2 regions of the Bacillus sp. FJAT-42376 genome follow, and region 1 is predicted to be linked to the other one. Evidence: predicted binding sites of a transcription regulator. Region 1 holds the regulator's gene; the other holds the start of a gene.
The links. The regulator CtsR, encoded in region 1, represses protease genes until heat stress. The targets are predictions, from matches to a motif close to ATGGTCAATAAAGGTCAAACA.
Positions count from the first base shown of each region.

Region 2: a site for CtsR is predicted at 7,013-7,033, ahead of clpP (ATP-dependent Clp endopeptidase proteolytic subunit ClpP). Genes of this name have one in related genera too.

Region 1 covers NZ_CP033906.1:440,665-456,237, forward strand. The annotation lists tRNA gene CEF21_RS02125 (tRNA-Arg) at 1-28, shown strand, start outside; tRNA gene CEF21_RS02130 (tRNA-Pro) at 55-131, shown strand; tRNA gene CEF21_RS02135 (tRNA-Ala) at 142-217, shown strand; rRNA gene CEF21_RS02140 (16S ribosomal RNA) at 297-1,835, shown strand; rRNA gene CEF21_RS02145 (23S ribosomal RNA) at 2,078-5,005, shown strand; rRNA gene rrf (5S ribosomal RNA) at 5,081-5,196, shown strand; gene CEF21_RS02155 (CtsR family transcriptional regulator) at 6,562-7,026, shown strand; gene mcsA (protein-arginine kinase activator protein McsA) at 7,048-7,599, shown strand; gene mcsB (protein-arginine kinase McsB) at 7,603-8,676, shown strand; gene clpC (ATP-dependent protease ATP-binding subunit ClpC) at 8,682-11,120, shown strand; gene radA (DNA repair protein RadA) at 11,214-12,596, shown strand; gene disA (DNA integrity scanning diadenylate cyclase DisA) at 12,602-13,669, shown strand; gene CEF21_RS02185 (PIN/TRAM domain-containing protein) at 13,833-14,933, shown strand; gene ispD (2-C-methyl-D-erythritol 4-phosphate cytidylyltransferase) at 14,949-15,573, shown strand, end outside.
Region 2 covers NZ_CP033906.1:3,932,294-3,947,866, forward strand. The annotation lists gene CEF21_RS19785 (phosphoglycerate kinase) at 376-1,560, opposite strand; gene gap (type I glyceraldehyde-3-phosphate dehydrogenase) at 1,695-2,702, opposite strand; gene CEF21_RS19795 (sugar-binding transcriptional regulator) at 2,752-3,768, opposite strand; gene CEF21_RS19800 (glutaredoxin family protein) at 3,889-4,140, opposite strand; gene rpoN (RNA polymerase factor sigma-54) at 4,133-5,467, opposite strand; gene yvfG (protein YvfG) at 5,544-5,768, shown strand; tRNA gene CEF21_RS19815 (tRNA-Arg) at 6,159-6,237, opposite strand; gene CEF21_RS19820 (DUF2164 domain-containing protein) at 6,519-6,776, opposite strand; gene clpP (ATP-dependent Clp endopeptidase proteolytic subunit ClpP) at 7,088-7,693, shown strand; gene CEF21_RS19830 (HPr family phosphocarrier protein) at 7,732-7,989, opposite strand; gene whiA (DNA-binding protein WhiA) at 8,069-9,019, opposite strand; gene CEF21_RS19840 (gluconeogenesis factor YvcK family protein) at 9,058-10,017, opposite strand; gene rapZ (RNase adapter RapZ) at 10,014-10,934, opposite strand; gene CEF21_RS19850 (8-oxo-dGTP diphosphatase) at 10,980-11,438, opposite strand; gene trxB (thioredoxin-disulfide reductase) at 11,726-12,676, opposite strand; gene CEF21_RS19860 (tetratricopeptide repeat protein) at 12,826-14,262, opposite strand; gene hisIE (bifunctional phosphoribosyl-AMP cyclohydrolase/phosphoribosyl-ATP diphosphatase HisIE) at 14,651-15,259, opposite strand; gene hisF (imidazole glycerol phosphate synthase subunit HisF) at 15,256-15,573, opposite strand, start outside.

The sequences.
Region 1 (15,573 bases):
AGGGGTTCGACTCCTCTCGGGCGCGCCATAATTTTATTATACTCAATTAAGGTTCGGGAAGTAGCTCAGCTTGGTAGAGCACTTGGTTTGGGACCAAGGGGTCGCAGGTTCGAATCCTGTCTTCCCGACCATCTATACATTGGGGCCTTAGCTCAGCTGGGAGAGCGCCTGCCTTGCACGCAGGAGGTCAGCGGTTCGATCCCGCTAGGCTCCACCAATATATGATCTTTGAAAACTAAACAAATCGAAGTGCCAACGTTAATTCTAGAGCAACAAACAAGAGCTAGTCAAACTACTTTTTGGAGAGTTTGATCCTGGCTCAGGACGAACGCTGGCGGCGTGCCTAATACATGCAAGTCGAGCGGATCTCTTCGGAGATCAGCGGCGGACGGGTGAGTAACACGTGGGCAACCTGCCTGTAAGACTGGGATAACTCCGGGAAACCGGAGCTAATACCGGATAACCTTTCGAACCGCATGGTTCGGAATTGAAAGACGGTTATGCTGTCACTTACAGATGGGCCCGCGGCGCATTAGCTAGTTGGTGAGGTAATGGCTCACCAAGGCGACGATGCGTAGCCGACCTGAGAGGGTGATCGGCCACACTGGGACTGAGACACGGCCCAGACTCCTACGGGAGGCAGCAGTAGGGAATCTTCCGCAATGGACGAAAGTCTGACGGAGCAACGCCGCGTGAGTGATGAAGGTTTTCGGATCGTAAAGCTCTGTTGTTAGGGAAGAACAAGTGCGGGAGTCACTGCCCGCGCCTTGACGGTACCTAACCAGAAAGCCACGGCTAACTACGTGCCAGCAGCCGCGGTAATACGTAGGTGGCAAGCGTTGTCCGGAATTATTGGGCGTAAAGCGCGCGCAGGCGGTCTTTTAAGTCTGATGTGAAAGCCCCCGGCTCAACCGGGGAGGGTCATTGGAAACTGGAGGACTTGAGTGCAGAAGAGGAGAGTGGAATTCCACGTGTAGCGGTGAAATGCGTAGAGATGTGGAGGAACACCAGTGGCGAAGGCGACTCTCTGGTCTGTAACTGACGCTGAGGCGCGAAAGCGTGGGGAGCGAACAGGATTAGATACCCTGGTAGTCCACGCCGTAAACGATGAGTGCTAAGTGTTAGAGGGTTTCCGCCCTTTAGTGCTGCAGCTAACGCATTAAGCACTCCGCCTGGGGAGTACGGTCGCAAGACTGAAACTCAAAGGAATTGACGGGGGCCCGCACAAGCGGTGGAGCATGTGGTTTAATTCGAAGCAACGCGAAGAACCTTACCAGGTCTTGACATCCTCTGCCACTTCTAGAGATAGAAGGTTCCCCTTCGGGGGACAGAGTGACAGGTGGTGCATGGTTGTCGTCAGCTCGTGTCGTGAGATGTTGGGTTAAGTCCCGCAACGAGCGCAACCCTTGATCTTAGTTGCCAGCATTCAGTTGGGCACTCTAAGGTGACTGCCGGTGACAAACCGGAGGAAGGTGGGGATGACGTCAAATCATCATGCCCCTTATGACCTGGGCTACACACGTGCTACAATGGATGGTACAAAGGGCAGCGAAACCGCGAGGTTCAGCGAATCCCATAAAACCATTCTCAGTTCGGATTGCAGGCTGCAACTCGCCTGCATGAAGCCGGAATCGCTAGTAATCGCGGATCAGCATGCCGCGGTGAATACGTTCCCGGGCCTTGTACACACCGCCCGTCACACCACGAGAGTTTGCAACACCCGAAGTCGGTGGGGTAACCCGTAAGGGAGCCAGCCGCCTAAGGTGGGGCAGATGATTGGGGTGAAGTCGTAACAAGGTAGCCGTATCGGAAGGTGCGGCTGGATCACCTCCTTTCTAAGGAAGAATTATCAGCACCCATGCGGTGCAGCGATTAACGGACGCACTTCGAATTTGTTTAGTTTTGAGAGATCATTCTCTCTTAACTTGTTCTTTGAAAACTAGATAACGATATGAATGTCAAACATTCACACGAGTAAGAAAGAACCTTACGATTTTCTTCTGCGTCTATCGCAGAATGAAATGAAAAGTCTGAAGACATCTGTTTTCAGCTTCTAACGAAGATAACTCCGTTATCAGGTTAAGTTAGAAAGGGCGCACGGTGGATGCCTTGGCACTAGGAGCCGATGAAGGACGGTACGAACACCGATATGCTTCGGGGAGCTGTAAGTAAGCGTTGATCCGGAGATTTCCGAATGGGGAAACCCGCTGCTCGTAATGGAGCAGCATCCTGACTTGAATACATAGAGTCTGGAAGGCATACCCGGGGAACTGAAACATCTAAGTACCCGGAGGAAGAGAAAGCAAATGCGATTCCCTGAGTAGCGGCGAGCGAAACGGGATCAGCCCAAACCAGAAGGCTTGCCTTCTGGGGTTGTAGGACACTCAACACGGAGTTACAAAGGAACGGGGTAGGCGAAGCGGTCTGGAAAGGCCCGCCAGAGAAGGTAACAGCCCTGTAATCGAAACTTCGTTCCCTCCTGAGTGGATCCTGAGTACGGCGGGACACGAGAAATCCCGTCGGAATCCGGGAGGACCATCTCCCAAGGCTAAATACTCCCTAGTGACCGATAGTGAACCAGTACCGTGAGGGAAAGGTGAAAAGCACCCCGGAAGGGGAGTGAAACAGATCCTGAAACCGTGTGCCTACAAGTAGTCAGAGCCCGTTAACGGGTGATGGCGTGCCTTTTGTAGAATGAACCGGCGAGTTACGATTACGTGCAAGGTTAAGTTGAAGAGACGGAGCCGCAGCGAAAGCGAGTCTGAATAGGGCGAATGAGTACGTGGTCGTAGACCCGAAACCAGGTGATCTACCCATGTCCAGGGTGAAGTTCAGGTAACACTGAATGGAGGCCCGAACCCACGCACGTTGAAAAGTGCGGGGATGAGGTGTGGGTAGCGGAGAAATTCCAATCGAACCTGGAGATAGCTGGTTCTCTCCGAAATAGCTTTAGGGCTAGCCTCATAGCAAGAGTCTTGGAGGTAGAGCACTGATTGGACTAGGGGCCCTCATCGGGTTACCGAATTCAGTCAAACTCCGAATGCCAAAGACTTATCTATGGGAGTCAGACTGCGAGTGATAAGATCCGTAGTCAAAAGGGAAACAGCCCAGACCACCAGCTAAGGTCCCCAAGTATCCGTTAAGTGGAAAAGGATGTGGGGTTGCTTAGACAACCAGGATGTTGGCTTAGAAGCAGCCACCATTTAAAGAGTGCGTAATAGCTCACTGGTCGAGTGACCCTGCGCCGAAAATGTACCGGGGCTAAACGGATCACCGAAGCTGTGGACTGTTCTTTCAGAACAGTGGTAGGAGAGCGTTCTAAGGGCTGTGAAGCCAGACCGGAAGGACTGGTGGAGCGCTTAGAAGTGAGAATGCCGGTATGAGTAGCGAAAGAGGGGTGAGAATCCCCTCCACCGAATGCCTAAGGTTTCCTGAGGAAGGCTCGTCCGCTCAGGGTTAGTCGGGACCTAAGCCGAGGCCGAAAGGCGTAGGCGATGGACAACAGGTTGAGATTCCTGTACCACCTCTTTTCCGTTTGAGCAATGGAGGGACGCAGGAGGATAGGGTAAGCGCGCTGTTGGATATGCGCGTCCAAGCAGGTAGGCTCAAGGGATAGGCAAATCCGTCCCTTGGTTAAGGCTGAGCTGTGATGGCGAGGGAAATTAAGTACCGAAGTTCCTGATTCCACACTGCCTAGAAAAGCTTCTAGCGAGGAAAATGGTGCCCGTACCGCAAACCGACACAGGTAGGCGAGGAGAGAATCCTAAGGTGATCGAGAGAACTCTCGTTAAGGAACTCGGCAAAATGACCCCGTAACTTCGGGAGAAGGGGTGCTCTTTAGGGTGAATAGCCTTGAAGAGCCGCAGTGAATAGGCCCAGGCGACTGTTTAGCAAAAACACAGGTCTCTGCGAAGCCGCAAGGCGAAGTATAGGGGCTGACGCCTGCCCGGTGCTGGAAGGTTAAGAGGAGAGGTTAGCGCAAGCGAAGCTTTGAATTGAAGCCCCAGTAAACGGCGGCCGTAACTATAACGGTCCTAAGGTAGCGAAATTCCTTGTCGGGTAAGTTCCGACCCGCACGAAAGGCGTAACGATCTGGGCACTGTCTCAACGAGAGACTCGGTGAAATTATAGTACCTGTGAAGATGCAGGTTACCCGCGACAGGACGGAAAGACCCCGTGGAGCTTTACTGCAGCCTGATATTGAATTTTGGCACAGCTTGTACAGGATAGGTAGGAGCCTTGGAAACCGGAGCGCCAGCTTCGGTGGAGGCATCGGTGGGATACTACCCTGGCTGTGTTGAACTTCTAACCCGCGGCCCTGATCGGGCCGGGAGACAGTGTCAGGCGGGCAGTTTGACTGGGGCGGTCGCCTCCTAAAATGTAACGGAGGCGCCCAAAGGTTCCCTCAGAATGGTTGGAAATCATTCGCAGAGTGTAAAGGCACAAGGGAGCTTGACTGCGAGACCTACAAGTCGAGCAGGGACGAAAGTCGGGCTTAGTGATCCGGTGGTTCCGCATGGAAGGGCCATCGCTCAACGGATAAAAGCTACCCCGGGGATAACAGGCTTATCTCCCCCAAGAGTCCACATCGACGGGGAGGTTTGGCACCTCGATGTCGGCTCATCGCATCCTGGGGCTGTAGTCGGTCCCAAGGGTTGGGCTGTTCGCCCATTAAAGCGGTACGCGAGCTGGGTTCAGAACGTCGTGAGACAGTTCGGTCCCTATCCGTCGCGGGCGCAGGAAATTTGAGAGGAGCTGTCCTTAGTACGAGAGGACCGGGATGGACGCACCGCTGGTGTACCAGTTGTCTTGCCAAAGGCATCGCTGGGTAGCTATGTGCGGACGGGATAAGTGCTGAAAGCATCTAAGCATGAAGCCCCCCTCAAGATGAGATTTCCCATCATTTGAGTAAGACCCCTGAAAGATGATCAGGTTGATAGGTTCGAGGTGGAAGCGTGGCGACACGTGCAGCTGACGAATACTAATCGGTCGAGGACTTAACCTTTATTCAAGTAAGGCTTCTAATACTCGTGAAGCACATCGTTATCTAGTTTTGAAAGAGCAATCTTTCAACCTTATATCTGGTAATTATGGCAAAGAGGTCACACCCGTTCCCATACCGAACACGGAAGTTAAGCTCTTTAGCGCCGATGGTAGTTGGGGGTTTCCCCCTGTGAGAGTAGGACATTGCCAGGTACAAGAAAAAAAAGGCTTGCCCCTTGGGGCGGGCCTTTTTTGTGTTTCGGTGCGGAAGATACAATGGATACTCGATTCGGGTTGGTCTTTGTGGGCTTTTTAAAGGATACCCCTGGGATAGGAGAAGGATGCGGTAAGGCGAATACTCGATACGGTTAGACCGTAATCCTGCTGCTGATCATGTCGATTTTTAGGGTTTCGATAATAAATGGGGCATTTTCGAGAATATATGAAGATTTTCGATAATAAATCGGCCTGTTTCGATAATAAATCCCCTGCGAATGGAATAACTGTTTACTCAACTGGTAGCTCGATGCGTCAAATCCTCCCGAAAAATCGATATCAGTCTCCTTTTCGTCGATATATTTTAAAAACCGCCGATATATCCCAAAAAATCGTCGATAAATCGAAATAATCGTCGATAAATCGAAATAATCGTCGATATCTAAAAAAAGCCGATACTTGTTTTGTCATAGCATGCCAGCTGCTGTTATAAGGCACCAAACTGATCAGGTCCAATTGATTTTATCTCGAAATGCGCAAAATGGGCTGTTAGAAATCAAAGAAAAACCCTGATCCGCAGTTATACCCTCCCTGTCCATCTCCCTCCGAAAATCAGCCCCCTTACGTACATGTCTTCATCCGCGGAATTCCAAAAACCTCGCACCGTATCCGGATCTCCAGTATAAAACCTTAGCAGCAAACCCCAATCGCATCGTTCTTAAGGTTATAGAGTTTCCGCAAAAAACAGTGTGACATTGGAATGATTTTTCGTATTGAAAGTTTGAAGCTGATGATTAATGGAGAACATGATGGATATTATCCTATTTGAAGAATGATCATGGACAGAATGATTTTACGGCTGTTATTTCCACCGCTTCAGCACAGAAAGCAATGTAACAGGGCACCAGAAAGTTTTCGCACTCATTTATTTATTGGTGTAAGTACATGGCAGTCAATTTGATTCTTCCAGGCTACAGCATCGTTTTAACAGCTGGCGTGATGTGACAGGAACTGGGAAGGGGAGAATTGGTGCCGCCTGCTATTTTGCCTGGAATGATATTTTCATAAGGTGAATTAGGTGCAATAGGGTTTTAATAAAAAGCAGGAAAGGGAAATGATGAATAGAAAGGTAAACGCAAAGAAAGTCATCTGGAATAGAACAGGGTGATGATCACAAAAACTTGGCCGTGTATAAAATGAGCATATACGATTGCGGCCCTGCTGAAAGAGAACCGGCTGGCTCGAAAAGGAATGATTGAGATTCATAACGGGATGCTCCTCAAATGAAATAGTTGAAAAAAAAGCAGGAAAGTCATATATTTATATTAGTCAAATATAGTCAAAGTCAAGTGAGGAGGAGGCTTGATGAGAAACATTTCGGATATTATCGAGCAGTATTTGAAGCAGGTTCTCGATATGAGTGAAGAAGAGATCGTCGAGCTGAAGAGAAGCGAGATTGCCGATAAGTTCCAGTGTGTACCCTCTCAAATTAACTATGTTATTAATACACGATTCACGGCTGAACGGGGTTATGTGGTGGAAAGCAAGCGGGGCGGAGGCGGCTACATTCGCATTATCAAAGTTCAATCAAACGATGATGCCCACCTTCTGGATCAAATTTTAGACCTTGCAGGTGACCGGATACCGCAGGCTTCTGCAGAAGATATTATTATGAGACTCGCAGCAGAGCAGGTTATTTCAGCCCGTGAGGCTAAAATTATGCTGAGTGTAATGGATCGCTCCGTGCTTTATGTGGATCTGCCTTTAAGAGATGAATTAAGATCCAGAATGCTGAAAGCAATGCTGACGTCCCTTAAATATAAATAAAGGTAAGGCGGGTGATCCTCATTGATTTGTCAGGAATGCCATGAAAGACCGGCTACGTTTCACTTTACGAAAGTAATTAATGGTGAAAAAGCAGAAGTTCATATTTGCGAACATTGTGCGAAAGAGAATAGTAATATGATGGTATTTGGAAGTGATGGAGGTTTTTCAATTAACTCCCTTTTATCAGGACTGCTTAATTTTGAAACGAAGCTCGGCAAGTCGGATACATCCTCCATGTACCGGTCAGAAGAAGTTCTCCAGTGTCCGCGCTGCCGTATGACCTTCAGGGAATTCGGCAAGGCAGGCAGATTCGGATGCCCTGACTGCTATCGGACTTTCAAAAGTGAAATAACACCTATTTTAAGAAAAGTTCACAGCGGCAACACTGTTCATGGAGGCAAAATTCCGAAGCGCATTGGAGGAAGTATTCATCTCCAAAAAAGAATGGAAGAACTGAAAAAACAAATGCAGCATCACATTGCCCAGGAAGAGTTTGAAAAAGCGGCGGAACTCAGAGATGAAATCAAAGATATTGTCAGAGAAATGAATTCTGATCGAGGGGAGGAAGCTTAAGTTATGTCATTGCAGGATTTTATGAACAATGCAATGAGTGCCTGGATGAGTCAGGAAGGACCGGACTCAGACATCGTTCTGAGCAGCAGAGTCAGGCTGGCGCGGAATATTGAACAGTTCCGTTTTCCGACACTGGCATCAGAGGAAGAATTTCAGCAAATTCTCTCGATGTTTGAAGAGCGTTTCTCAGAGCAGTCTTTCCCCGATATCGGATCATTTGTCCTGCTGAAGATGAGCGAATTGGAACCTGTACAGAAAAGGGTGCTTGTTGAAAAGCATTTGATCAGTCCAAGTCTTGCCGACCATTCCTCCTACGCAGGCTGCCTGCTTTCCGTAAATGAGGAAGTCAGCATCATGGTGAATGAAGAGGACCACATTCGAATACAATGTTTATTCCCGGGTCTTCAAGTCAGAGAGGCTCTTGAAGTGGCAGGCAAGCTGGATGACTGGATAGAAAACGAGATTGATTATGCGTTTGATGAGAATAGAGGATATCTGACAAGCTGTCCCACCAATGTAGGGACGGGAATGAGAGCATCCGTCATGATGCATCTTCCCGCTCTTGCTTTAACAAAGCAAATGAACCGGATTGTGCCGGCAATTAACCAGCTTGGTCTGGTTGTTAGAGGAATTTACGGGGAAGGCAGCGAAGCTTTAGGTAATCTGTTTCAAATTTCAAACCAGATCACTCTTGGCAAGTCAGAAGAGGATATTGCCGAAGATCTTCTCAGTGTTGTACAGCAATTGATTGCCCAGGAACGGTCCGCCAGAGAAGCGGTATTAAGCACAAAGAAAATCCTGCTTGAGGACCGGATTTACAGGTCATACGGAGTTTTATCAAACAGCCGGATTATCGAATCAAAAGAAACGGCGCAATGTTTATCAGATGTCAGACTGGGAATTGATTTAGGACTGATACAAAACGTTTCCAGAAATATATTAAATGAATTGATGATTTTGACTCAGCCGGGCTTTCTTCAGGTGTATTCGGGAGAAGCGCTGAACCCGGAGGAGAGGGATATACGCAGAGCTGCACTAATTCGTGAACGCTTAAAAATGGAGATAGATGGAGGCTGATAGGTATGATGTTCGGCAGATTTACAGAGAGAGCGCAAAAAGTACTGGCACTGGCTCAAGAAGAAGCCGTCAGACTGGGACATAATAATATTGGAACAGAACATATCCTTCTTGGTCTTGTACGCGAAGGAGAGGGAATTGCTGCAAAAGCGCTGAACGCCCTTGGACTTGGTTCAGAGAAGATCCAAAAAGAAGTGGAAAGCTTGATTGGAAGAGGGCAGGATATCTCACAGACCATCCACTATACACCCCGTGCAAAGAAAGTAATCGAACTTTCAATGGATGAAGCGCGTAAACTGGGTCATTCCTATGTGGGAACAGAACACATTCTGCTTGGCTTGATTCGCGAAGGGGAAGGCGTTGCAGCACGTGTACTTAATAATCTTGGAGTAAGTTTAAATAAAGCAAGGCAGCAGGTTCTTCAGCTGCTCGGAAGCAATGAATCTTCTTCCGGCCATCAGGGCGGAGGCATGGCTAACGCCAATACGCCTACATTAGACAGCCTTGCGCGCGATCTAACGGTCATTGCCCGCGAAGGCAGCCTGGATCCTGTAATCGGACGCGGAAAAGAGATACAGCGTGTCATTGAGGTATTGAGCCGCAGAACGAAAAACAATCCGGTTCTTATCGGGGAGCCGGGTGTAGGTAAAACAGCCATTGCTGAGGGGCTTGCCCAGCAAATCGTCCAAAACGAAGTGCCGGAAATCCTTCGGGATAAACGGGTCATGACGCTTGATATGGGTACGGTTGTTGCCGGAACGAAATACCGCGGTGAGTTTGAGGACCGTCTGAAAAAAGTGATGGATGAAATCCGTCAGGCAGGGAATATCATTCTGTTCATTGATGAACTGCATACATTGATCGGTGCAGGCGGAGCAGAAGGAGCGATCGATGCATCCAACATTCTGAAGCCTTCCTTAGCCCGCGGCGAGCTTCAATGCATCGGTGCTACGACTCTTGATGAATACCGTAAATATATTGAAAAAGATGCAGCCCTTGAAAGACGTTTCCAGCCGATTACAGTAGATGAGCCGACAGTAGCTGAAAGCATTCAGATTCTTAGCGGGCTTCGCGACCGCTATGAGGCACATCACCGTGTTTCGATCACAGACGCAGCGATTGATGCGGCTGTTAAGCTTTCAGACCGCTATATCTCAGACCGTTTCCTTCCGGATAAGGCGATTGATCTTATCGACGAAGCAGGATCAAAAGTAAGGCTGCGTTCGTTCACTACTCCTCCCAACCTGAAGGAGCTTGAAGTTAAGCTTGAAGAAGTAAGGAAGGAAAAAGATGCGGCGGTTCAAAGCCAGGAGTTTGAAAAGGCGGCATCTCTAAGGGATACAGAGCAAAGACTCCGCGAACAGCTGGACGAAACGAAGAAGACGTGGAAAGAAAAACAAGGTCAGGAAAATACAGAAGTAACGGTAGAAGATATTGCGATGGTTGTATCCAACTGGACAGGAGTTCCTGTATCGCGTCTAGCACAGACCGAGACGGATAAGCTTCTGAACATGGAGGAGCTTCTTCATTCCCGCGTAATCGGTCAGGATGAAGCGGTAGTAGCTGTAGCGAAAGCAGTAAGAAGAGCAAGAGCAGGTCTTAAGGACCCGAAACGTCCGATTGGATCGTTTGTCTTCCTTGGACCAACAGGTGTAGGGAAAACAGAACTTGCCCGCGCTCTGGCTGAATCCATTTTTGGTGACGAGGATGCGATGATCCGCATCGATATGTCTGAGTATATGGAAAAACATTCAACGTCCCGTTTAGTGGGTTCTCCTCCGGGATATGTTGGCTATGAAGAAGGCGGCCAGCTCACAGAGAAGGTTAGACGCAAACCATATTCCGTGGTTCTGCTTGACGAAATTGAAAAAGCACACCCGGATGTGTTCAATATCCTTCTCCAGGTTCTTGAGGATGGCCGTTTGACCGACTCCAAAGGAAGAACGGTTGACTTTAGAAATACGATCCTCATTATGACATCCAACGTGGGAGCAAGTGAGCTGAAGCGCAATAAGTACGTAGGCTTTAATGTTCAGGATGAAAATCAGAATTATAAGGATATGAAAGGCAAAGTCATGGACGAATTGAAGAAAGCGTTCCGTCCCGAGTTCATTAACCGGATCGACGAAATCATTGTCTTCCATTCGCTTGAGAAGAAACATCTGAAAGAGATTGTGACGCTTATGTCCGGACAGCTTACAAAGCGTCTGGCTGAACTGGACTTGTCTCTCACTCTGACAGATGCTGCAATTGACAAAATCACAGAGGAAGGCGTTGACCTTGAGTATGGTGCACGGCCTCTCCGCAGGGCAATTCAGAAGCATGTAGAAGACCGCTTGTCTGAAGAACTGCTGAAAGGCAATATCGAGAAAGGCCAAAACATCACACTCGATGTCGAAAACAGCGATTTTGTCGTGAAGCAGGCGGAAAAACTAAATCAATAACCATTAGAAGCAGAGGCATACATTCGATTCCGTATGCCTCGCTTTCTTCTTTTTAAAAAGCTTCCTTTCAGCAGGGAAAAGAGAGGTTGGAACATGGCAAAGACAAAGACTAAATTTATGTGCCAGTCATGCGGATATGAATCGGCGAAATGGATGGGGAAATGTCCGGGATGCGGTGCATGGAATACGATGAACGAGGAAACATTTAAAACCGGAACAGGGACTGGATCAAGACGAACCTCATTCCAGCATTCTGCCCAAACCGCACAAAAGCCTTCCCCCATTACCAAAATCGAAACAACCGCGGAGCCCCGGATTATGACGAAAATGAAAGAACTGAATCGTGTTCTCGGAAATGGGATTGTAAAAGGGTCCCTTGTCCTGATTGGCGGAGATCCGGGTATCGGAAAGTCGACCTTGCTTTTGCAGGTGTCGTCGCAGCTTGCGGACTTAGGGAACAGGGTGCTCTACATTTCCGGCGAGGAGTCGGTTAAACAAACGAAGCTCAGAGCGGATAGACTGGACGTTAAATCGGATGAGCTGCTGGTTCTTGCCGAAACCGATATGGAGTTTATTACAAAAGCCATCGATGAAGCACAGCCGTCACTGGTCGTCATAGATTCCATTCAGACTGTTTACCAGAGTGACATTACTTCAGCACCCGGAAGCGTCTCCCAGGTAAGGGAGTGTACCGCGGAACTAATGAGAATAGCCAAAACGAAGGGAATTGCCATTTTCATCGTAGGGCACGTAACGAAGGAAGGCTCCATTGCAGGTCCGCGTCTTTTGGAGCATATGGTGGATGCCGTACTGTACTTTGAAGGGGAACGCCATCATACATACCGGATTCTCCGGGCCGTAAAAAACCGCTTCGGATCAACAAATGAAATGGGGATTTTTGAGATGAAGGAGGCCGGTCTGGCCGAGGTGCTGAATCCTTCAGAAATTTTTCTCGAAGAGCGCTCAAAAGGTGCTGCCGGTTCCACCGTTGTGGCTTCGATGGAAGGAACAAGGCCGGTTCTCGTCGAAATACAAGCATTAATATCGCCGACCAGTTTTGGGAACCCGAGGCGGATGGCAACAGGGATTGATCATAATCGCGTCCCGCTTTTAATGGCTGTACTGGAAAAACGCGTGGGACTTCTGCTTCAAAATCAGGATGCCTATTTAAAAGTAGCGGGGGGCGTCAAGCTGGATGAACCGGCGATTGATCTCGCCATTGCGGTCAGCATCGCATCGAGCTTCCGGGATGTGCCAACTAATCCGATGGATATCATCATTGGCGAGGTGGGTTTAACAGGTGAGGTTCGAAGAGTATCAAGAATTGAGCAAAGAGTTCAGGAAGCTGCAAAACTCGGCTTCAAACGGGTGATTTTGCCTGAAGCGAATATTGGCGGGTGGACGGCACCGGCTGATATTAAGATCATTGGTGTAAAAAATGTATCGGAAGCCTTGCAGCATTCACTGGGGGGATAAGCACCATGCTGGATAAACAGAAATCTGCGAGATACTTAAAAGACATCCTGCGATTTATCGCACCGGGCACACCGATTCGTGAAGGCATTGAAAACGTACTGAGAGCCAAAACGGGCGGGCTGATTGTGCTCGGATACAACGAAAAAGTGAAAGATATTGTTGATGGGGGATTTTATATCCATTCTCCATTTTCTCCGGCCCATCTTTATGAGCTTGCGAAGATGGACGGCGCCATTATTTTAAGCGACTCCGGGCAGAAAATTTTATTTGCCAACGCCCAGCTTGTCCCGGATCCGTCGATTCCTTCGTCCGAAACAGGGATGAGGCACAGAACGGCGGAAAGAGTAGCGAAGCAGACAGGGTGCCTGGTCATTGCCATCTCCCAGCGCAGAAATGTGATTACTCTGTATCATGGAGAGCACAAATATTCTTTGAGAGACATAGGGGTTATTTTGGTCAAAGCCAATCAGGCTATACAGACTCTTGAAAAATATAAAACGGTCTTTGACCAGTCCATTGCGAACTTAAACGCACTGGAATTTGAAGAGCTCGTCACATACGGCGAAGTCCTTCATGTTCTCCACCGGATTGAAATGGTGCTCCGGATTAAAAACGAAATTATTACGTATGTGAATGAGCTAGGAACAGAGGGAAGGCTGATCCGGCTTCAGATGAGTGAGCTTGTGACAGATATTGAAGGGGAAACGATGCTCTTGATAAAGGATTATAGTTTAAACCGGGTTCAGGACGCGCGTGCTATATTGAAGCAGCTGCAGGATCTTGCTAACTTTGATTTGCTTGAAGACACGGTTTTGTTTAAACTGCTCGGGCATCCCCATTACACGAATACAGAGGAGCAGATTTTGCCAAGGGGGTATAGAATCCTAAGCAAGATTAAGCGGCTGCCCCCGTCCATTATTGACAATCTTGTGACAAAGTTTCTGAACCTGAAACTTATCTTTCACGCATCCGTAGAACAATTGGATGAGGTGGAAGGAATCGGGGAGATCAGGGCAAGAAAAATTAAAGAGGGCATGAAAAGGATGCAGCAGCAGTCTCTGATTGACCGGTGACGTTTCATTTTTTGCGGAAAAGGGTATTCCTTTTCTGTTATGTATGTTATTCAGCATTCAAAATGTCAGTCTATTTTCATTCTGATTACAAATTTTGAAAATATAATGGCTGTACGTTTTAATTCTTATAATCTGTTTATAATGGTTAAAAGGAGGTGAAGGTATGTTAAAGCGAATCGTTCAAATCTTCTTTCTGATTACAGGAGGAGTACTGGGAATCTTTTTTATGCCCGCTTTACTGAAACTTATGAATCTACAGGACATACCTTTTTTAAATACAACGTATACACTCGCAATATTAGGGGCCGTCATTTTTTTCCTGGCGACATTCTGGCTCGTGGATTACGCTGTAAATTGGATTAAGAAGTGGGAAGAGTCCCTTGTAAAAGCTCCGGTAACAGATGTACTTTTCGGAAGTCTCGGATTGGTTTTTGGACTCATAATTGCTTTTCTTCTTGTTAATGTTATTCCGTTTAAAGATATTCCGTATCAAGTGTTCAGCCTGATTATTCCTGTCTTTCTGACGCTGCTGTTAGGCTATCTCGGATTTCAGGTCGGGTTTAAAAAGAAGGATGAACTGATTGGTCTTTTCTCATTGCCCGCCCGCATTAATAAGAAAAAGGGAAGCGCAGAAGATGAGGCCGAGTACGAAGAGAAAAAACTCAAAATCCTTGATACAAGCGTCATTATTGACGGAAGGATTGCGGATATCTGTCAAACCGGCTTTCTTGAGGGCACGATTGTAATCCCTCAGTTCGTCCTGGGCGAGCTCCAGCATATAGCCGATTCATCGGATGTGCTGAAACGAAACCGCGGTCGGAGAGGCCTGGATATTTTAAACCGCATCCAAAAGGAACTCGCCATTAAAGTGGAAATTTATGAAGGCGATTTTGATGAGATTCAGGAAGTGGACAGCAAACTTGTGAAGCTGGCAAAATTGACTTCAGGGGTTGTGGTCACGAATGATTTCAACTTAAATAAAGTATGCGAGCTTCAGAAAGTAGCCGTCCTCAATATTAATGATCTGGCAAATGCCGTTAAGCCGGTCGTTCTTCCGGGCGAGGAAATGAAGGTCCAGGTCATTAAAGACGGGAAAGAGCATAATCAGGGTGTTGCGTATTTGGATGACGGCACCATGATTGTTGTAGAAGATGGACGCAATTACATTGGCAAGCATATTGATGTGCTTGTAACATCTGTTCTGCAGACTTCTGCGGGAAGAATGATATTTGCCAAACCAAAGCTGCTTGAAAAGGCGCTCTAAATAAGGAGAAACAACATGAACTATGAAGTCGTCATCCCGGCAGCGGGGCAGGGGAAACGGATGAATGCGGGAATGAATAAGCAGTTTATCGAGCTTGAAGGCAAGCCGGTCATTGCCCATACGCTTGCCGTATTCGAAGAAGATCCTGCCTGCTCCGGAATCATCCTCGTCATTAATGAGGCAGAGCGCGGCGAATTCATGAATATGATCCAGCGCTTTTCCTTCTCTAAAGTGAAAAAAATAGCAAGCGGAGGCGCTGAGCGTCAGGAGAGTGTATACAATGGACTGAAGTATGCTTCAGAGCCCATTGTCTTCATTCATGACGGGGCGCGCCCTTTTATTGAGTATCCCGTTTTGCAGGACCTTGCAGCGGCAGCTGAACGTGAAGGTGCAGCAACTCTTGCCGTGCCGGTAAAGGATACGATAAAAAGAGTGGAGCATGGAGAAGTGCTGGAAACAGTGGAACGATCAAGCTTGTGGGCGGTGCAGACCCCACAGGCTTTTCGTCTTTCTGCCATCCTTCATGCCCATGATGCTGCCGAACGGGATCATTATCAGGGAACCGATGATGCCAGCCTGATTGAAAGACTCGGCCAAAAGGTGCATGTCATCACAGGTACCTATGCGAATTTAAAACTGA
Region 2 (15,573 bases), 760 kb from region 1:
CGCCACTGCGGGGTCTCACCTGTCCCGCTGCTCCCGCAGGAGTCTCACGCCTTCCGCTCCAATCAACAGGTGTTCAAATCAAACCCATGATTTAACAAAGCCTACTTTTCAAAAGTTACAGAAGGTTTGTAGAGGCCTGCAGATACAGGTCAGTTCTGCGCTGCGGCAGGACGCCGCGCTTTTAGCAGAACTTCCTTAATCCAAGGCGCTTACGCTTTTCAACATCGGTATTTTTTTATACCGGGTATACGTTGTCTAGCTCCAGCGCCTAGGCCCTCGAGGTCATAAGCCACTCAACCTACGGAAGGAAAGAACGCCTTCCTTCGGCTGATTGTCTTATGCTTGTCGGGCCTGTGCAAGGCGCTTACGCTTTTCTTATTTATCGTTAAGTGCCACTACTCCAGGAAGTTCTTTGCCTTCCATGAATTCAAGGGAAGCACCGCCGCCTGTTGAGATGTGATCCATTTTGTCTGCAAGACCGAACTTCTCAACTGCTGCAGCGGAGTCTCCTCCTCCGATGACCGAATATGTATCGTCAGCTTCTGCAAGAGCCTCGGCCACTGCTTTCGTACCGTGGGAGAATGGTTCAAGTTCGAATACTCCAAGCGGTCCGTTCCAGATCACAAGCTTTGATTTCTTGATGACGTCAGCATAAATCTCGCGGGATTTAGGTCCGGCATCAAGGCCTTCCCAGTCTTCCGGGATGTTATCGATTGAAACGACTTGTGTGTTGGCATCTTTAGAGAAATCATCTCCAACAACGATGTCCACTGGCATGTAGAAGTTTACGCCGTTTGCTTTTGCTTTTTCCATGAAGGATTTAGCCAAATCCACTTTATCTTCTTCAAGAAGGGATTTTCCAACACCATGTCCAAGGGCTTTGATGAACGTATAAGCCAAACCGCCGCCGATGATCAGGTTGTCCACTTTGTCAAGAAGGTGATCAATGACACCAATCTTGTCTTTTACTTTTGCTCCGCCGATGATGGCCGTGAATGGGCGTTCCGGATCAGATAGCGCTTTTCCAAGTACATCCAATTCTTTTTCCATAAGGAAACCGGAAACAGCCGGAAGGTGCTCAGCGATTCCTGCTGTAGATGCGTGTGCACGGTGTGCAGCACCGAATGCGTCATTTACATAAACATCCGCAAGCTCTGCGAATGCTTTTGACAATTCTGCATCGTTTTTCTCTTCTCCAGGGTAGAAACGCACGTTTTCAAGAAGAAGCACATCGCCATTTTCAAGCTTAGCAATTTCTTCTTTCACGCTTTCGCCATAAGCTTCGTCAGTTTTAACGACACTTTTGCCAAGAAGCTCTTGAAGGCGCTCTGCAACCGCATTTAGACGAAGTTCTTCCACAACCTGGCCTTTAGGACGTCCAAGATGGCTTGCAAGCAAAACTTTCGCTCCCTGCTCAACCATGTACTGGATTGTCGGAAGAGCCGCACGGATCCTCGTATCATCTGTCACTTTGCCTTCTTCCATCGGAACGTTGAAGTCAACGCGGCAGAATACAACCTTACCTTGAATCTCGATGTCTTTTAAAGATTTTTTGTTCATTTCAAAGGCCTCCTTCTTACGGATAAAAACCATAGAAAAAGGGAGGGGGAATTGCTGTAGATCCCCTTCCCCTTTTCCGATTTCATTATATCGTTTCTTCTTCGGTTCGTCCAAACGTAACCGAATCGGGTTTATTAAAGTCCTTTAGAAGCGATGTAGCCAACTAGGTCAACTACGCGGTTAGAGTATCCGCTCTCGTTGTCGTACCAAGAGATAACTTTAACCATGCTGCCTTCCATAACCATTGTGGAAAGAGCGTCGATTGTTGAAGAGTTGATGTTTCCGTTGTAATCACCGGATACAAGAGGCTCTTCGCTGTAGCCAAGAATTCCTTTAAGATCGCCTTCAGCCGCTTCTTTAAGAGCTGCGTTCACTTCGTCAGCTGTTACATCTTTATCAAGCTCAGCAACAAGGTCAACTAGAGAAACGTTTGGAGTTGGAACGCGCATTGCTCCGCCGTTTAGTTTGCCTTTAAGTTCAGGAAGAACAAGGGAAACAGCTTTAGCAGCACCTGTTGTAGTCGGGATGATGTTTTCAGCAGCTGCACGCGCACGACGGTAGTCTTTGTGCGGAAGATCAAGGATCTGCTGATCATTTGTGTAAGAGTGAACAGTTGTCATCATACCGCGTTTGATACCGAACTTGTCGTTCAATACTTTTGCGAATGGTGCAAGGCAGTTCGTTGTGCAAGATGCATTTGAAATAACATCGTGAGAAGCAGCATCGTATTTATCATGGTTAACACCCATAACGATTGTGATGTCTTCGTCTGTTGCAGGAGCTGAAATGATGACTTTTTTAGCGCCAGCTTCGATATGTTTCGCAGCGTCAGCACGTTTTGTGAAGAAACCAGTTGATTCAACAACTACTTCTACACCCATTTCTCCCCAAGAAAGTTTAGCAGGATCGCGCTCTGCAGTAACCTGGATTGTTTTACCGTCCACGATTAGGTTGTTGCCGTCTACAGATACTTCTGCGTCAAGCTTACCGTGTACAGAGTCATATTTTAGTAGGTGAGCAAGCATGTTAGCGTCAGTTAGATCGTTTACTGCTACTACCTCTACGTTTGAATTTTTCAAAGCTGCGCGGAAAACGTTACGTCCGATACGTCCGAAACCGTTAATACCAATTTTAGTTGCCATGAATGTTTCCTCCTTTTAAAGTGAGAAATATTTTTATATTTAGGGACTGTTAATCCCTTAATAACTCTTTTGCTGCACCTTCATCCGTCACAAGAATGGAATCCAGCGACTGTTTCATGTAAGCGTGAATGGCTTTTGCCTTGGATGAACCTCCGGCAACAGCAATCACATTCTTCAGATTCGCCAGGTCATCCAGCTGTATGCCCACTGTATGAACCTTGTGAACCATCTTGCCTGTTTCATCAAAATAATAGCCGAATGCTTCTGCCACTGCTTCGCCATGTTCAATTTTCTCCATGTCAAAAGCAGCAGTTTTCCGCCGTTCTGCCATTGTCATAGCATCCCCTATTCCATGAACAACCATACTAGAAGACTTGATGATTTTCAAAAGTTCTTTAATAGAAGGTTCTTCTGTTAAAGACTGCCAGGCTTCCGCACTTAATTGGTCAGGAACATGAAGGAGCCGGTAATTTCCCATTGCGCGCTCTGCCATTTTCGCGCAAATCGTATTCGCTTGATTTTCCACATTCTCGCCGAGTCCCCCTCTTGCAGGAACGAAAAGCAAGTCGCGGTTTGTATCAGGTGTCATCATTTCTGCTACTGCAGCAAGGGTAGTACCCCCGGTAACTGCGACTGTATCGCCGCCGGAGAGATGTTCTTTTATGCAGGTGACACAAGCACGCCCCATCTCTTTTTTCACCCAGGAAGATTGATCACTGTCTCCAGAAACGACAATCACCCGTTTTAGATTTAATCTCTCTTTTAGTTTATTTTCCATAAGAGTGAGACCTAAAACATCCTTCATCATTTCTTCCAGGGTTTTCAGAAGCTTGGAACCGGCCTCCGTCAGTGTCATGCCTGAAGTTTCGATTGCAATCAGATTCTGGTCTTTAAGGAACTGAACCTCTGCCCGTAAAACACGTTCACTGATGCCAAGGCTGATCGAAAGGCTTCTGCGTCCAATAGGCTGCATAAGTCGTATGTACTGCAAGACCTGATACCTTTTTTGCATAAGCTTGAGCAGATCGGGAACTAGTTTCTTTTGTACCTCTATCATTTCTCTCATCTGTGCGATCCTTTCAAACAAGACATCGGGACTTTTTTTGTCCCTACGAGACATATTATGTCCCACTTACTGCAAAAAAAATCTCCCTGCTACACATTTATTTTAACAGGGAGGGAAAGCTTATTCAATCCTAACATCCTCATGTATCCGCTTACTTAAAAAATCTTTTTTTACTTGCCCGTATACCAGGGTTTTTCCGTCCATTTCAATGACCGGAATCATCAATCCGTACTTTTCAGTCAGACCATCATCTTTTTGAATGTCCACTATTGTATAGGACCCATCCATCTCCTCACACAGTTCCGCTATGATGTTAACTGCTTCTTCACAAAGATGGCAGCCTTCTCTTGAATAGACGGTCAAATTAATCATTCCCTGCCTCCGTATAGCGTCTTCTTAAAGAAGACGGCGGTATTTTCAGCTGATCGCGATACTTGGCAACCGTTCGCCTTGAAATCTTTAAATCATGCCTTTCCAGCATAGCAGAGGCAATCATCTGGTCTGATAGCGGCGATGTTTTATCTTCGCTCTCTACTAAGCGCAGCAGCATTTCCTTCGCGCCAGCTGCAGACTGTTCCGTTTCCTGCAGAGATCCTATTTTATTGACTAGGAAGGATTTCATTTCAAGCGTCCCATAGGGTGTTTGCACATATTTTCCTTTTATCGCTCTGCTGACAGTGGATTCATGGAATCCGGACGCTTCAGCTAAGTCGTTTAATGTCAGCGGTTTAAGCATTTCCCGTTTTCCTGAAAGAAAAAAGGCCTCTTGGAACGCAACAATTTGTTTCATGATTTGGACCATGGTTTGTTTTCGATGGTCCATCGTTTTCAGCAGCCATGTCCCCTGCTGTTCTTTAGCGGACAAATATTTCTTCAGTTCAGTCTGCCCATGCTGATTTTTCAGGCTCTCATATTTTCTGCTGATTCTGATTTGGGGTACCGCTTCATCGTTGCAGGCTGCCGCGATTCCAGTTTCCCGACGCTCTACAATTAGATCCGGAATAATGTAGGAGGCTTGCCCTCCCGCAAATGCGCTGCCCGGCTTTGGCTGGAGGCGGAGGGTAAAATCAAACACATCCTGAATGTCCTCCATGCTGAATCCTGAAATTTTCTTTAAAAGCTTCCAGGACCGTTCCGCAAAAAGCTTGAAATGATCCCTGATGACCGCCTCTGCCACTTTCGGCTTCTCTGTCATCCTCTGCATTTGCAGCAAAAGACATTCCTGCAGGCTTCTCGCCCCAATGCCTGCAGGGTCCAGGCTTTGCAAAACGTCTATACACCGGTTTGCTTCTTCCGCCGTTAATCCAGTACTGCAGAGCGCATTTTCGGCATCACCGTCCAAGTAACCGTTTTCATCAAGCATATCGATTAAGAGCCTTGTTCCCTTAGCAATAGATCCATTCGTGCCTGTCAGCCTCAGCTGCTCTTGCAAGTGATCAGATAAGCTATATGGAGCAGCGCTGGCAGTTTCCATTATGCTGAAATCTCCGCTTTTCCTTTTTGATATTTTTCTATGGTAAAATACATTCAAACCAGATTGTTCTTTTATTTCAATTAGGGGATTATCCAGAGCCAGTTCCTGTATATACCGCTCCAGTTCCATTGAGTTATATTGGAGAAGGGCAAGTGCCTGTTTCAGCTCCTGGGACATATGAAGCTTTAAGGACTGCTCCTGTGATAAGCCTTGTTTAATTTTCATAACGGTCCTACCTCCTCCCTTCATTTTACATGAAGCTAAGGGATTTTAGGAGAAAAATCAGAAAGGAGAATCCTTCATGAGCGAACTTTTTTCCATTCCTTATTTCGAACAGAATTTTCGCCAGCATATTGAAATGAATCAGGGAAAAATGGCCAAAACAGATGCGATGAACAGCTATTACCGTTCTGTAGTATCGACGCTTGTTCAGGACCAGCTGACAAAAAACGCTGAAGTGCTTAAGCGGATTCAGCATCTGGACAAAGCATACAGCACAGTTAAAGCTGAACAAAAACAACAGTAAACATTTCCTCTTTTCTTATCTAAAAATATTTGGTACAATCCATAAATCAGCAGTGATTCTGCTGCTGCACACACGTCCATTCCAGCCAGTGCCTATGCGCACTGGAGTGTACATAATTCTTATAAAATCAATTTAACCGCCTTCCGGTTCGGGATGGCGGTTTTTTATGCAATTTCAAGGATGACATTTGCATCAAAATAAAGCTTGCAGGGGCTAAATGGCCATCTTCGCCATAACGTTTTCATAAAGCCCCGCGGTTTTCCCAGCGGTCATTTAACCTGCTTGTGCTGAAAAAGGATACGGAGTATGCACCTGGCGATGCCTCTGAGATCCTGTGCAAATCAAAAAAAGCCCCTCCAGCATAGCCAGAAGGACTGTTCTTATTATGTATGGCGCGCTCGAAGGGATTCGAACCCCCGACAGACGTGGTACCGGAAACCACCGCTCTATCCAACTGAGCTACGAGCGCCTTAAGTGTCAGCAAGGAATATTATATGATACTAACCCCAATAAATCAAGCACTTTATTATTGATAATGAGAAGCTTTGCAAATTTCCAAACCGTTTAAACTATGATCCACCGGAACTGCAGGCAGTAATCGAAGAAGTTCTTTATCATTCCAATGGCATTCAGGCAATTAAACTGTACGGCAAAAAGCCGAGGGCACCCGTTATGAGGATGCTTAAGTGCGCGCCATGTGTCACTTAAGCATCCGATCCGGCAATCCGCAGGAGCCCATTTACAAAAACCCTATGAATCAAGCTTTCTTTTCCGAAGCGGCTTTTCAAGCGAATAGTATTCTTCTTCCAAATCCAGAAGCTTCTCATTCAGCAATGCCCTTGCATCTTCCACTCCCTGGTTATAAAAATAAGGCCCCAGCTCATTGCCAATGTACTCAAGAAAAATTTCAGCAGCCAGGTCGCCGATTTCCTCATCCCATTCTTTGTACAGGTAGTCCTGCAGCTTGGAAATCATATCGGCCTTCGCTTCCTTCTTCAGTTTAATCATTCGATTCCGCCCTTTCCTTTTGAGAAACCTCAATCGGCTTTCATTGAATCTTATCTTATCATTCCGAAGAACCTTTTGTCTGATTTGTTATCTTTTAAAATACGGACTTCCCGGATAATATCTTTTCTAAGCGATGGGCTATATGTGAATGGCATCTATCGTTTATGCTGTTTAAATCCTTATGAAAGGGGTATGATGAATACAGTCGGCATAGACTGTTAAAAGCCGGTTGTTTTTGTTTGACCTTTATTGACCATAATTGTATGATGATAGTACATAAGGAAATTACATATTAAAAGGGAGGCTATACTGTGAATTTAATTCCTACAGTTATTGAGCAAACGAACCGCGGAGAACGTGCATACGATATTTATTCCCGCTTGCTGAAAGACCGAATCATTATGCTTGGGAGCGGAATTGACGACAATGTAGCAAACGCTGTTGTTGCCCAGCTTTTATTCCTTGAAGCAGAAGATCCAGAAAAGGATATTTCCATTTACATCAATAGCCCTGGCGGATCCATTACAGCTGGTATGGCCATTTATGATACCATGCAGTTCATTAAACCGGATGTTAATACTATCTGTATCGGTATGGCTGCATCAATGGGTGCATTCCTTCTTGCAGCAGGCACGAAAGGCAAGCGCTATGCCCTTCCAAACAGTGAGGTTATGATCCATCAGCCTCTTGGAGGAGCTCAAGGTCAAGCAACAGAAATTGAAATTGCCGCTAAGCGCATTCTATTCCTTCGTGAAAAATTGAATCAAATTCTTTCAGACCGCACTGGACAGCCGCTTGAAGTGATCAGCCGCGACACGGACCGCGATAACTTCATGACAGCTGAAAGAGCACTGGAATACGGTTTGATCGATAAAATTATGAACCGCAACATTTTGGATAACAGCGAGAAGAAGTAACAAAAAAAACGGATTGCCCTTTTCAGGCAATCCGTTTTTTATATCTCCTGATGCACATATTCCTCAAGCGCTTCAAGCGCCTCTTGTTCATCATGCCCCTCTGCGATCAGCGTGATTGTGGAACCTGTGCCAATGGCAAGACTCATTAATCCCATAATGCTTTTGGCGTTTACCTTTTTTCCTTCTTTTTCGAGAAAAATGTCCGAGCCATATCGATTGGCTTCTTGAACAAATAAAGCTGCAGGACGTGCTTGCAGGCCATTTTTCAGGCGGACTTCCACTTGCTTCTCTACCATATGAATCCCCTCTCCCTTTTGATCTTTATGTTAAGTGCCTTTGCCATTAAGCAAAAAAACACCATATCCCCCAATTGAATTATTTCATGGAAACCGGCTTTCCGGCTCTTAACTGATCCGCAATTTGATCGAGCTTCCGCAGCCGGTGGTTGATTCCCGATTTGCTGATTGTTCCGCTGGAGACCATTTCACCAAGTTCTTTTAACGTAACATCCTGGTAATCAACTCTCAGCCGGGCAATCTCCCTAAGTTTTTCCGGAAGCATATCCAGCCCGATTTTGCTGTCAATGTATTGGATGTTCTCCACTTGTCTTAATGCTGCGCCGATGGTTTTATTCAGGTTAGCGGTCTCGCAGTTGACGAGCCGGTTAACGGAATTTCTCATGTCTCTGACAATGCGGATATCTTCAAATTTCAAAAGTGCCGTATGAGCTCCGATAATGTTTAAAAACTCCGCAATCTTTTCGGCTTCTTTCATATAGGCAATAAACCCTTTTTTTCTTTCAAGGGATTTGCTGTTTAAGTGAAATGTATTCATCAGCTCGCTTAAAGAGTCACTGTGCTCTTTGTAAAGCGAGAAAATTTCAAGATGGTATGAAGATGTCTCAGGATTGTTCACGGAACCTCCAGCAAGAAATGCGCCTCTCATGTAGGAGCGTTTGCAGCATTTCTTGTGAATCAGTTCAGGTGAGATCTCCCTTACAAACGTAAAGGATTCGCCCAGTATTTTTAAATCTTCAAGAATTTCTCTTGCCTGTTCTGTCAGCCTTACAATGTAAACATTGTTCTTTTTAAGCCGCATTTTTTTCCGGACAAGCAGCTCAACCGCCGCTTCATACTGTCTCTTTAGTAAAATGTATATTCTGCGGGCAATTGCCGCATTTTCTGTCTGAATATCCAGAACCAATTTTCTGTTTGAGAAGGAGAGGGAACCGTTCATCCTGATAAGAGCGGAAAGCTCAGCTTTCAGGCAGCAGCCCTTGATTTCAACCTGTGTCAGTTCTTTTTTGGTTTCGGATGCAAAAGACATATTCTGCACCTCCATTTTCCGTTGTGCACGCGCTTGCTCTAGATGGATTTCTGCAAAATCCCGTAAAGAAGTTTCGCAACTTTATTCGTATCGTGTCTGATTACGTCCCGGTCATCGGTAATCAAATGCTCATGTACGATAGAAAGCCCGAGTTTCTCCAGTTCATCCAGATCTGCATGCACAGGCTGTGCAAGTTCCGCAGCATAGCGCTGTTTGATCGTATCAGGAATGGTGTCTGCATTCACAAGGATGGTATCGATAAATGCACAGTTCATATGATCATAAAGAGCTTTTATATGATCACTCGCCTTATAGCCCAGTGTTTCACCCGGCTGAGTCATAACATTGCATATATAAACCTTCTTCGCTTTTGCCTTGCACACTTCCTGTCCGATTTTCGGAACAAGCAGGTTTGGCAGGATGCTTGTATATAAGCTTCCTGGTCCAAGTATAATTAAATCAGCTTCCTGAATGACATCAATTGTTTCAGGCAGCGGATCAATATTTTCCGGAGTAAGAAATACCCGCTTAATTTTCTTCGCAGAAGCAGGAATCTTGGATTCACCGGAAACGACGGATCGGTCTTCCATTTCAGCATGCAGTTCAACACTGCTGTTCGCTGCCGGAAGAACCTTTCCTCTAACATTAAGCACCTTGCTCATTTCCTTAATTGCGTGGGTAAAGTCACCTGTAATATTGGTCATGGCAGCCAGTATCAAGTTTCCAAGCGAATGGCCTGTCAGGCTGTCCCCTTTGTTAAATCGATGCTGAAACAGTTCTTCTACCAGCGGTTCTACATCAGAGAGCGCGGCCAGAACATTTCGAATATCCCCAGGAGGAGGAATCTTCAATTCATCACGGAGGCGGCCTGAGCTCCCGCCGTCATCAGCGACAGTCACGATTGCCGTAATATCAACCGGATAGACCTTGAGTCCCCGGAGCAGAACAGAGAGCCCGGTCCCTCCGCCGATTATGACGATTTTAGGCAGCACGTCTATTTCTTGCTTCTTCTTTCAATATCGCGGTGGGACACATGGGCCTTATAATCCTTTTTATAATACCCCGCGATGTGTTCGGCAAGCGTTACCGAGCGATGCTGGCCTCCTGTACAGCCAATCGCAATAACAAGCTGGCTCTTGCCTTCCCTTTTATAATAAGGGAGCATAAATGTCAGCAAATCGAGAACCTTTTCAAGAAACTTGGATGTTTCATTCCATTTCATCACATAAGAAGAGACCTCTTCTTCAAGGCCAGTTTTCAGCCTCATGTGTTCAATGTAGTGAGGGTTCGGCAGAAATCTTACATCGAAGACAAGATCGGCATCAATCGGGATACCATATTTAAAGCCAAAGGACATAATATTGACCGTAAAGGTCTGTTCTTCAGCTGCGGAAAATTGCTTCAGGATTTTCTCTCTGAGCTGGCGGGGTTTTAAGTCGGACGTATCGTAAATGATCTGGGCGCGTCCTTTTAACTCCTCCAGCAGTTCTCTTTCAATCTGAATTCCTTCAAGCGGAAGTCCCGTAGATGCGAGAGGGTGTGAGCGTCTTGTTTCCTTGTAGCGGGTAACAAGCGTTGAATCCTTGGCATCCAGGAATAGAATTTGCGGAGTAATCCAGGCAGATTCTCCGATTTCATCAAGAGCCTGGAAAAGGCTGTCAAAAAATTCGCGGCCCCTTAAATCCATTACAAGAGCCACTTTGTTCATCTTGGAACCTGATTCCTTCATCAGTTCCAAGAATTTCGGAAGAAGAGTTGGCGGGAGATTGTCTACACAAAAAAAGCCTAAATCTTCAAAGCTTTGAATGGCAACTGTCTTGCCTGCGCCGGACATTCCGGTAATAATGACCATTTGAATGTCTGAGTGAGTCTGAGTGCTCTCTTCCTGTCCAATATTTTGGCTTGTCAGTTCCATCCGGAATTTCCTCCTCCCCTTCTTATGCAGACAAAGGGTATATTTTTATTGGGGATCGAGCCTGTAGCTCAGCAGTTCAAAATCTTTTGTATACGTAAATGTGCCGTAGATGACACCTGATCCCTTTAACATAAAATCAAGAATATGATGGTCACCTGGCGCCATAGGGAGATCTGCAATAGCTGCCGGGTCATGCCAGGCAATGAGGCCTTCTTCAGATTCATCCACGTGTTCACCGCTGTAATCCTCTGCAAAAAAGGTAAACATCATCCATTCAGAGACAATTTCGTTCCCTTCCTTAATCAAAAAGGTAAAGATCCCCTTTATTTCAGGATTTTTTAAATATATGCCTGTTTCTTCCCGATATTCGCGGATAACGGAATCTTTTAAGGATTCACCCTGCTCCATTTTCCCGCCGGGAGCGACCCACCAGCCCCTTCTCGGTTTCTGAAGAAGAAGAACTTTATCGTCTTTTTTTAAGACACAATTCGTAACACGCTGCAACGTCGTTCACCTCGTTGTGGTAAGCCAGATTTCATTCACTTAATTATACTATTTATATACTTCACTCACAACGAACGAACCTTTTAAATTGCAAGGGAATGTCAAAACGTCCTGCTTGTATGGTCTGCACAAGTGCCGGGATGATAGCTAAGAAGGCAAAAAAAAGGAGCGCAGGAAAGGGTACCTGCGCTCTAAACATATTTATAAAAGGGGGTCAATTACTATTCTTATCTTACCCCATGTTTATTTCACCTGTGTTACAGGAGAGTTAAAACCTAATTACGGTTTTACTTTGACGCTTTAAGCTTTTCATGCAGCTCTTCTACATAGTTTTGTGCGCTTTGTGCCGCGATGCTTCCGTCGCCTGTTGCGGTAACGATCTGGCGAAGCGTTTTTTCGCGGATATCCCCCGCTGCAAAAATGCCGGGCACTCTTGTTTCCATTAGCTCATTTGTTTCGATATAGCCATTTTCATTTGTAATCCGAAGATTTTCAAACGGCTGTGACAGAGGGACCATGCCGATATAGATAAAGGCTCCATCTGCTTTGAACGGCTGTTCTTCGCCGGTCTGGGTGTTAACAAGCGTAACACTGCCGACTTTACCGCCTTCTTCGTGAATTTCACTGACAGTATGGTTCCAGATGAACTCAATTTTGTCATTGTCAAATGCACGCTTCTGAAGAATTTTCTGTGCTCTTAATTGATCACGGCGGTGAACAATGGTCACTTTTGAAGCAAAGCGTGTAAGATAGACGCCTTCTTCCACCGCTGAATCCCCTCCGCCGACTACAACGAGCTCTTTATTTTTAAAGAATGCTCCATCGCAGACAGCACAGTAAGATACACCCCGTCCGCCCAGTTCTTTTTCGCCGGGAACGTTCAGTTTTTTGTACTCTGCACCGGTACCGATAATGACCGCGCGTGCTTTATACTCTTTGCTGCCGGCACGGACAATTTTAAATTCCTCGCCGTCTTCAATGCCTTTAATATCCCCATATGCATACTCGGCACCGAACTTTTTAGCATGATCAAACATTTTTGTGGAAAGTTCAGGCCCGAGAATGTGATCAAATCCGGGATAGTTTTCAACGTCTTCTGTATTCGCCATTTGTCCGCCAGGTATTCCGCGCTCAATCATAAGCGTAGAAAGATTTGCACGGGATGTATAAACAGCAGCCGTCAATCCGGCCGGACCGGCTCCGGCAATAATGACGTCATAAATTTTTTCTTCTGCCATGACTTCTTTCACTCCTTACAAAAAATCCTTTTCGGATGATTAGTTCGTATTATTATTCCTTACTTCCATCGTATTAAATAATAAAAAAACACGCTATTTTTTTGCTCAGAAAAAAAGCTCAGCACCTGTCTGCTGATCTTTTCATAAGTTTAAAGACTTTGTACAAGCCGCTCATACTTTGTCAGCGTAGATACCGTCACTCCGAAAGCATGGGCAGCTTCCGTTTTGGTCACACGTTCCCCGCTTTTTTGTTTAAACAGATAATAAAAAGCAGCGGACCAGGCATGGCTGTTCTTCAGGCTAAGCTTAGCCGCATTCGCTTTAAGCATCATTTCGAAAAAGGAAAGGAACGTTTTCTCTTCAATAGAACCCAGCTGATGTTTCAGGGCTTCAGCTGCAAAAAAGAGCCTTGCACCTGTGCTACTCACATCCGCATCCCGGGTCATGGTTTGTTTTAAAAATTCCTTTTCCAGTTCTGATTGAGGCTTCAGGGCATGGTGATGCCTGATTTCTTCCAGCTGGTTGGATTTTGAAGCGATATATACCAGCGTCAGACGCTCTTGCAAGCTCATATCCTTTAAAGAAGATCGATTCTCCCATGGTTCAGAACCGGCTTTCGAAGGATTCTCGCGAATAACCCGTGCCCATGCCGACTTTGCCAGTTCTTCCTGACCGAGGTGCCAGGCTGAATAGGATAGCCAGTAAAAGAAGGTATCATCTCCTTCAAATCCCTGCCGCTGCAGAGACCGGAGCCATTTAAACGCAAGGTCATATTTTCCGATCAGGGCAAATGTGGCTCCAAGCTTATAGCGGTGCTCGACCATAATCGGATGCACAATAGACAGCCGTTCTGTTAATGCATGAACTTCAGGATCCTTGCGCTCGTAATAGTAAAACACAAGCAGATTGCAAAGCGCATGCAAATTGCCCTCGTTCAGTTCAAGAACAAGTTCAAGGTAATGCTTTGCTTTTTCCACATTGCCAGAATAAAAATAAGCAAGGGACAAATTATTATAAGCAGACCAGAATTCCGGAAATTCTTCAATAATTTCATGCAGCAATGCGATCGCTTCGTCCAGTTTGCCGTTTTCGAGAAGGGACCTTGCCGTTTCCTGCTTTATAATCAGTTCATCTGAATCTTCAAAGGAAGGATCTTCGTCTTCCCCTTCAATCATCAGCAAATCAAGTAATTCTTCATTATCTTCTATAAAATCTCCGTCAGGAGCTTCAGTTGAATAAGCTGTCGCACTTTTATAAGCCTGGTGAAAAAGCCCAAGATGCGCATAATTGTTCGCCATGAAATAATGACAATCGATCATGGTTGGATCTACTTTTTCCATTATATCAGTCAAAATTTCATTGGATTCCTGGTAATTTCCCATTTCCGTATAAATCATGGCAAGCTGGGAAAGAAAATTAGAGTTGTCAGGCTCGAGCGCTGCCGCCCGTTTTAAAAGCTTGCTCGCTTTTTCCAAATTATGCTCTACCCGATAAGCTTTTAAAGCTCTGCGGTAATAATAGGAGCCGTTCTGGAAAAAAGGAACAACCTGCGCTTTTTGCTGTCGATCAAATAGTTGTTTTCCCACGGAAATCCTCCATTTCATACATTTAACCGTACGTTAGTATACCATAGTTTAACACGTACACAACAGGGCAGACGGCCGTCCCCCCACAAAAAAGCAAAAATTCCTTTTTTTGATAAAGGAATTTTTTATCGAAAAGCTTTGCAAAAATGGGCTGTTGATTACAGCTGGCTTGTGCTGCGGACTGCCTGACCCTCCTCTTTGCTTTGTGCCTGCAGGTGTCATCTGTCCCTCTGCACCCTACCTTCCAGCAGGGTTAAAAATCAAGAGCCATATGATACTTCGCAATCCTTTTGCCCCTGTATGTGATTTATAGATCCGGGTTTACATTAATAAATAGCAGCAAAAAAAGACCAGCTGCACAGTTGGCCGCTGGTTTTTTTGAAAGTGATTATTTCCGTTCTTCCAGTGCTTTCATTACTTCGCTGAACGGAAGCTTTTGCTCCCTTAAAAGGACGAGCAGATGAAAAATCAAATCAGCCGCTTCCCATTTCAATTCATCATGGCTGCGGTTTTTCGCTGCAATAATAACCTCTGATGCCTCTTCGCCGACTTTCTTTAAAATCTTGTCGACCCCCTCCGTCAGAAGATACGTCGTGTAAGAACCCTCCGGACGCTCTGTATCGCGCTTTGCAATAACTTGTTCCAGTTCACTCAGAATCGCATACGGATTGTTCGAAGCTTTTGCCTCTCCTTTTTCAAAACAAGAATAGGACCCTGTATGACAAGCCGGCCCGTTTGGTTCAACGAGAACGAGGACTGCATCCTGATCGCAGTCGAAACGCAGTTCTTTAACGGACTGAGTGTTTCCCGAGGTTGCCCCTTTATGCCACAATTCATTCCGGGATCGGCTGAAAAACCAGGTCTCTCCGCTTTCAATGGTTTTATCCAGCGATTCTTTATTCATATAGGCAAGTGTCAAAACCTCTTTGCTTATCGCATCCTGAACTATGGCAGGAACTAAGCCTTTCTCATCAAAACGCACTTCATCTGCATTCATCTCATGTTCACTCCTCTGCTTCTCAGCTGGCTTTTAACTTCCTTAACAGACGTCTCTTTGTAATGGAATATGGACGCGGCAAGGGCAGCATCCGCCTTTCCCTCTTCAAATGCATCGTAAAAATGATCCGCGTTTCCTGCTCCGCCGGAGGCGATAACCGGCACAGGGACTGCTTCACTGATTTGACGGGTCAAATCCAGATCAAAACCGCTTTTCGCCCCGTCCTGATCCATGCTTGTAAGCAATATTTCACCTGCTCCGCGCTTTACTGCTTCCTTTGCCCAGGCAACGGCTTCCCATTTTGTCGGCTTTCG